DNA from 2 places in the Thermobifida alba genome. Region 2 is predicted to be linked to the other one. Evidence: predicted binding sites of a transcription regulator. Region 2 holds the regulator's gene; the other holds the start of a gene.
What was found. Region 2 encodes LexA, which represses DNA repair genes until DNA is damaged. Its sites were predicted from a motif close to TCGAACANNTGTTCGA; they were not measured.
Positions count from the first base shown of each region.

Region 1: the regulator LexA is predicted to act here: its motif matches at 2,476-2,491, upstream of FOF52_RS14295 (DUF6504 family protein).

Region 1 is NZ_CP051627.1:3,225,936-3,229,399, forward strand. It holds gene FOF52_RS14280 (N-acetylmuramoyl-L-alanine amidase) at 62-862, shown strand; gene FOF52_RS14285 (DivIVA domain-containing protein) at 978-1,613, shown strand; gene FOF52_RS14290 (TetR/AcrR family transcriptional regulator) at 1,632-2,234, opposite strand; gene FOF52_RS14295 (DUF6504 family protein) at 2,504-2,755, shown strand; gene FOF52_RS14300 (YigZ family protein) at 2,760-3,401, opposite strand; gene FOF52_RS14305 (NUDIX hydrolase) at 3,461-3,464, shown strand, end outside.
Region 2 is NZ_CP051627.1:2,440,067-2,443,530, reverse strand. It holds gene FOF52_RS10820 (hypothetical protein) at 1-506, shown strand, start outside; gene lexA (transcriptional repressor LexA) at 780-1,544, opposite strand; gene FOF52_RS10810 (LysM peptidoglycan-binding domain-containing protein) at 1,801-2,340, shown strand; gene nrdR (transcriptional regulator NrdR) at 2,563-3,024, shown strand; gene FOF52_RS10800 (vitamin B12-dependent ribonucleotide reductase) at 3,149-3,464, shown strand, end outside.

The DNA.
Region 1 (3,464 bases), 790 kb from region 2:
TATCACCGCCCGCCCGTTCGCCTCCCCCCGCTCCGTCCGACTGCTCGCAGCCGCCGCCGGAGTGCTGCTGGCCACCGCGTGCTGGTCCCCCCCACCGGACGCCCGTCCCGCCATCGGCGAGACCGCGGCCCCGCCGCTGCCCGGACCGGGCGGCGGTTCCGCCGTGTCCCCGTCGCCCTCCGCTCCGCTGCCCCTGTCCGGCAGGGTCGTGGTCCTCGACCCCGGCCACAACGGCGGCAACGCCGACGCCCCCGAGCGGATCGGCCGTCCCGTCCCGGCCGGCCCCACCACCAAGGAGTGCGACACGGTGGGCGCCCGGACCGAGGGGGGCTACGACGAACACGAGTTCAACTGGGACCTGTCGCTGCTGGTGCGCGACCGTCTGGAGGAGGCGGGCGCGACCGTGGTCCTGACCCGCGACAGCGACGACGGCGTCGGCCCGTGCATCGACGAGCGCGCCGCCATCGGCAACGAGGCGCAGGCCGACGCGGCAGTCTCCATCCACGCCGACGGGGCCGCCCCGGGCTCCCGGGGCTTCCACGTGATCGTTCCCGGAGAGGTCCCCGGGTTCACCGAGCCCATCCTGGAGTCCTCCTACGCCCTGGGCGAGGCCCTGCGGGACGAGTTCCACGCGGTGACCGACCACCCCTACTCCGACTATCTCGGGGAGGAGGGCATCGACGTCCGCACCGACCTGGGCGGGCTGAACCTGTCCACCGTGCCCAAGGTCTTCCTGGAGGTCGGCAACATGCGCGACCCCGTGGACGCGGAGAAGCTCACCGACCCGGAGTGGCGCGCACTCGCCGCCGAGGGGATCGCCGCGGGCCTGACCCGGTTCCTGGAGGACTCCGGCCGCCGGTGACCCCGCGGCCCCGGTGTCCCGTGCAGGTGCGGGACTCCCGAAAACGCCTGTCCTTCTGGACACTCCGCTTTCCCCGTGTATGGTGCCCCTCACTCTCAGTCTGCACAATGTTGCTATGCCACTGACATCCAGTGATGTGCGCGACAAGCGGTTCAGCACCTCGCGCCTGCGCCTGGGATACGTCCAAGAGGACGTCGACGCCCTGCTGCGCAGGGTGGAGGAGACCCTGCGGGCACTCGAACAGGGCACCCGCCCCTCGAAGATCATCACCGCCTCGGACGTGATGCGGTCCCAGTTCCGGACCACCGTGATGCGGCCGGGCTACGACGAGGAGGAGGTGGACGCCTTCCTCGACGAGGTCGCCGAGACCCTGCGGGAGCTCGGCCTGTACTCACAGCAGTTGCGGACCGGCAAGCACAGTGCCGAGTACTTCCGCCGGGCCGCCGCGCCCCGCCCCCGCGAACCCGTCACCCCCCGCATGCGCCCCGAGGACATCCGCAACAAGGGCTTCAACACCACCCGGCTCCGGGTCGGCTACGCGGAGGAGGAGGTGGACGCCTTCCTCGACCTCGCCGAGGCGACCATCGCCGCACTGGTGGAGGGCAGGCCCACCGACACCCCGCTGACCGCCTCCCAGGTGCGGGAAGCCCGCTTCTCCAGCACCCGGCTGCGCTCCGGCTACGTGGAGACGGAGGTGGACGCCTTCCTCGACGAGATCGCCGACGAACTGGAGCGCTACGGACTGCACTGAGCCGGCCCGCGGCGCCGGTCAGCCCTTCCGCAGGCTCGCCAGGAGCAGGTCGGCGTAGTAGACACCCAGCTGGGGGCCGCTCAACTCGCCGTCGGCCCGGTACCACATGCTCAGGTGGTGGATCGAGCCGAAGAAGTAGTTGACCACGATATCCGCCGGGATCTTGTCGTGGAAGACGCCCTCGCGCATTCCTTCCTCGACCAGCGACCGGAACAGTTCGTGGTACCTGCGGCGCTCCCTGCGCACCTCACGCTGGCGTCCGGGGGAGAGCATGTGCAACGAGCGGAAGAAGATGACCATGTCGTCGAGGTTGTCCACGGTGGTGTGGACGACGTCGACGGCCGCCGCGTGCAGGCGCTCGGTCACGTCTCCCCCGCCCTCGACGATCTGGGCGAGCCGGCTCATCTGCAGGTTCAGGACGCGCTGGTAGACCGCGAAGAGCAGGTCGTCCTTGGAGGTGAAGTAGTGGTACATCGCCCCCTTGGTGACCCCGGCGGCCTCGACCAGCTCCTGGACCGAGACCCGGTCGAAACCGCGCTGGGCGAACAGGCGGGTGGCCTCGGTCAGGAGGCGGTCCGGCACGGAGGGGGAGACCGCCCTGGACTCGGTTGACTGCGTCATGTTCCCCTGCCTCTCGCGTTCACCGCGCGTCTGCGGCGCCGTCGCTCCCCGGCTATGCACGTTCCCCAGCATAAGCCACCCGACATACCGGCCAGTATGTCAACTCCCCGGCTTCCGGGACGGCGGTTTCCGACGATATCGGTGACCCTGCGGTAACCGAGCGCCCGAAGCAGCCGGGGTGAACGGCGCGGCTTTTCGTACTAGGGTGAGCCCCCGACGCGCCGCCGCGGACACCCCGGATCCGAACCTGTGTTCGATAGGGTGCGCGGGTGAGTCTCTACAACGAACAGATCGACGTCCGTTCCACCACCGGCGACGCCCCCGCCCTGTTCTCCTGGCGCGGCACCCTCTACCGGGTGCGCCGGGTCATCGGCACCTGGCGCGACGCCGACCCCGCCGCCTCCGCCGAGGTGCGACTGGTCCGGGTGGCGGCCGAGTCCGACCACGGCCACCCCGGTATCGCCGACATCGTGCTGGACACCGCGACCAACCACTGGACGATGCGGCGTCTGTGGCACTGACCGGTCACCGCGCGGTCCCGTCCGCGCCCACCTCGACCTCCACGGTCGTCACCCCCTGCGGTTCGCAGAGGGCCTGCCCGGCGGTGATCTCGGCGACCCACGCCGCGAACTCCGCCGGGTCGGTCCCGTCCAGCGCGACGTCCACCTCGACATCGGCGCCGTAGCGCACGTCCAGCACCCGGTGCGGCGACTCCCGCAGGTCGCTCTCCAGCCGCCCGGCCTGCTGGTAGTCGGCCAGCACCGTCATCACCGGCAGCGAGCGCCGCTCCAGGACCCCCACCGCGTCGACCGCCGCGGACACCGCGCTGCCGTAGGCCCGGATCAGTCCGCCCGCGCCGAGCTTGATCCCGCCGAAGTAGCGGGTCACCACCGCGACGGTGTCGGTGAGTCCGCGGTGGCGCAGCACCTCCAGCATGGGCACCCCCGCCGTCCCCGCGGGCTCCCCGTCGTCGCTGGACCGCTGCACCCCGCCGTCCTCGCCCAGCACGTAGGCGGTGCAGTTGTGGGTGGCGTTCCAGTGCAGTCTGCGCCGCTCCGCGATGAACGCCCGCGCCTCGTCCTCGTCCGCCACCCGGGCCAGCGCGCAGATGAACCGGGACTTCTTGATGTCGATCTGGTGCTCGCCGCCGCGTCTGATCGTTCTCATACCGCTCCCGATCGTACGCGCCGCGCCGCACGCCGCCGGGGCTCTGTAGGGTCGGTGCCATGC
Region 2 (3,464 bases):
ACGAGACGCAGGAGCCGGAGGAGACGACCCCGCCCCCGCCGCAGGGCGAGTTCACCGAAACGCCCGAGTGCGACGCCGTCGAGCCCGACGGGCTGGATGAGTTCGTTCCCGGCCACACCCTGTCGATCGACGAGGTCGACACCGGCGACCAGGAGTGGTGGGAGGGGTACCACTGCACCTGGGACAACGCGGACTCCTCGGGTGACGGAAGCTACTACTTCCTCACGGTCGTGACCAACGACCCCGATGAGTACGACACCGTCGACGACCTGGACTTCTACGCCGGCGACCACGAGACGGAGAGGGTCTTCGGGCTCGGCGAGGGGGCCGTGTCCTGGTACGACGACTCACGAGAGGTGGGCTGCGTGGCCACCTACATCGAGAACCTGTCGATCTCGTCCTGCTACGACGAGATGAGCGACGGAGAGCCGCTCCCCGAGGAGGAGGCGATCGAGAAGGCCGAGATCCTGGCCGAGGCCACCCTGGAGAAGATCGGGGGCCGGTAACCGGTGGGGTCCCGGCACCGCAGGAGGGCTTGCGGAGCCGGGGACGTTTCCGGCAGCCCCGGGGCGCCTCCCGCCCGGACCGGCGGGGAGGCGCCCCGGGGCCTTTTCCGTCTTCCGGGCGGCCACCGCCGGGCGCGGACCGCACAGGGGTGCGGGACGGGGCGGAGCGGCGGTCCGGGAGCGGGGGAGCGGCTGCGCGCGCCGGCAAACGGCGGGGGTGGGGCCGCCGTCCGGGCGTAGATCACGGGACCGTACCGAAACGAGGCGAAGTCGTTATACCTTGCGGAGTACGGTGACGACCTTGCCCAGGATGGTCGCGGAATCGCCGTTGATCGGTTCGTAGGCGCTGTTCCTGGGGAGCAGCCACACGTGTTCTCCGTCACGCTTGAACACCTTGACGGTGGCCTCGTCGCCCAGCAGCGCGGCCACGATGTCGCCGTTGTTGGCGTCGGGCTGCTGGCGGACCACCACCAGGTCGCCGTCGGTGATGGCGGCGTCGACCATCGAGTCGCCCACGACGGTGAGCATGAACAGCGGGCCCTCGCCGACGAGCTGGCGGGGCAGGGGGAGGACGTCCTCGACGTACTCCTCGGCCAGGATCGGACCGCCCGCCGCGATGCGGCCCAGCAGCGGGATGCCGACCGTGTCGGGGGAGCCCGTCCCCGCCACGCCGCCGAGACCGTTCCGGGAGTGGACGGGGGTTTGGTCCGGAATGCGAATTTCCACCGCCCTTGGGCGATTCTGGTCGCGGTGAAGGTAGCCCTTGCGTTGCAACACCTTCAACTGGTGCGCGACACTTGAGGGGCTGGACAGTCCCACCGCGTCACCGATCTCCCGGATCGACGGCGGATATCCCCGCTCACGCACGTAGCGGTGGATGACGTTCAGGACACTCCGCTGGCGTTCGGTGAGTGTCGGAGCGGCGTCCGTCCCCTTGGTGGAGGTCCCCACGGAGTCATCCGTGCGGACCGGGCGGAGTGCGGAGACGGAACTCTCCTCCGCACGGGGCTTCTGCCCTCCGTGGTTCTCCTCCGGCACGTCCGGCCTCCTCGGCGGTCGGTGTCCTCGGTTGTGGACTGTCGGCTTGCTGTGACGTCGATGCTCGTTCCGAGTGGTTGAGGGCGGCGGTGTGACACGACCGACACCAGTGCTCTACCGGAGCGAAACACAGTCCACGTTAGTCCTTGCACAAGGCAATATCAAACAAACGTTCGAGATGGTGCTGAAAAATTTCCCGGAATGCGGTAGTAATCGAACGCCAGTTCTGGTGGGCGGAGGTTCGAAGGGGAGGACGATGTCCCAGACCGCGCTGCCGTATGCCCCCACGCCATCCGCCGCTGTCCGCGCCCCCCGCCGATCCGCGGGCGATGCGGATGCGACCCGCGGCGGCCCAGGGGCCGATCCCTACGACTGGTCCCAGGAGGTCCCGGAGTGGACCCCCGACTCCGCGCCGACCGGTCGGCGGGAGACGGCCGTCCCCGGCCGCCGCCGGCCCCGGCCCGTCCCCGCCGGACCGCCCCGGCTGACCAGGCGGGGCCGGATCGTCCTGTGCTGCCTGCTCGGCACGGCGGCCGCGGCGGGGTGCGGCCTCCTCGCGGTGACCCTCGTGACCCTGGGGGCCTCCACCGCGGACGCCTCCACCGAGAACTTCCTCCACCTGCCGGAGCGGTCCCACACCGTCGTCGTCAACGAGGGGGACACGCTCTGGGAGATCGCCGAGCGGGTCCGCCCCTCCGAGGACCCGCGCAAGACCGTGGACGAGATCGTCGAACTCAACGGACTGACCGGGCCGGTCCTCGAACCAGGCCAGGAGCTCCTGCTGCCCGCACACTGAAGAGCCCGCGCCCTCCTCCGCCCGCGCCGCCGCGGACACCCTCAGCCACGCTCCGTCTGCGAGCCGGTGACCGTGAGTGGCGACACGCCGGGGGGAAACGGCCCGAGTTGCGCCCGGGACTCCGTCGCCGTAGGTTAGCGACCACTAAATCTGGTGTCTGTGTGGGTGAAACCATCCACAAATTGTGGTTGTCCGGTGTCGACCTGGGAAGGAAGAAGATCGGTGCGCTGCCCCTTCTGCCAGAACCAGGACACCCGGGTGATCGACAGCCGCGCCGCCGAGGAAGGCGCGGCGATCCGACGCCGCCGCTCCTGCCCGGCCTGTGAGCGGAGGTTCACCACCCAGGAGACCGTGCTGCTCATGGTCGCCAAGCGGTCGGGCGTCACCGAGCCCTTCTCCCGCAGCAAGATCATCGCCGGGGTCCGCCGGGCCTGCCAGGGCCGTCCGGTCACCGAGGACGCCCTCGCCGTCCTCGGACAGCGGGTCGAGGAGGCCATCCGCAGCCGCGGGGCCGCCGAGGTCCCCTCCCACGAGATCGGGCTGGCCATCCTCGGGCCCCTGCGCGACCTGGACGAGGTCGCCTACCTGCGCTTCGCGAGCGTCTACCGCAGCTTCGAGTCCCTGGAGGACTTCGAACAGGAGATCGCGGAGCTGAGGGCGGAGCGCACCGCGCCGCAGAACTGACCCACCGACGCCGCCACGGCGTCCCCGCAGACCACAGACACGCAGCGGTGCCGCCGTCGGCCACGGCGCGGGCGACGGCGACCACCATCGGGTACACCTTCCACCAGAGGGGGAGCGAAGCGAGATGACCGAGACGGCGAGCGGCTCTGCCACGCGCAAAAGCAGGAAATCCCGCAAGGGGGTGAGGATCCAGCGCGTCTTCACCACTCCCGGAGTCCACCCCTACGACACCGTCGAGTGGGAGCGCCGCGACGTCGTCATGACGAACTGGCGCGACGGCTCGGTCAACTTCCAGCAGAACGGGGTCGAGTTCCCCACGAGCTGGTCGATGAACGCCACCCAGATCGTGGCCAGCAAGTACTTCCGCGGCGCGCTGGGCACCCCGCAGCGCGAGTGGAGCCTCAAGCAGCTCATCGACCGGGTCGTCAACACCTACACCG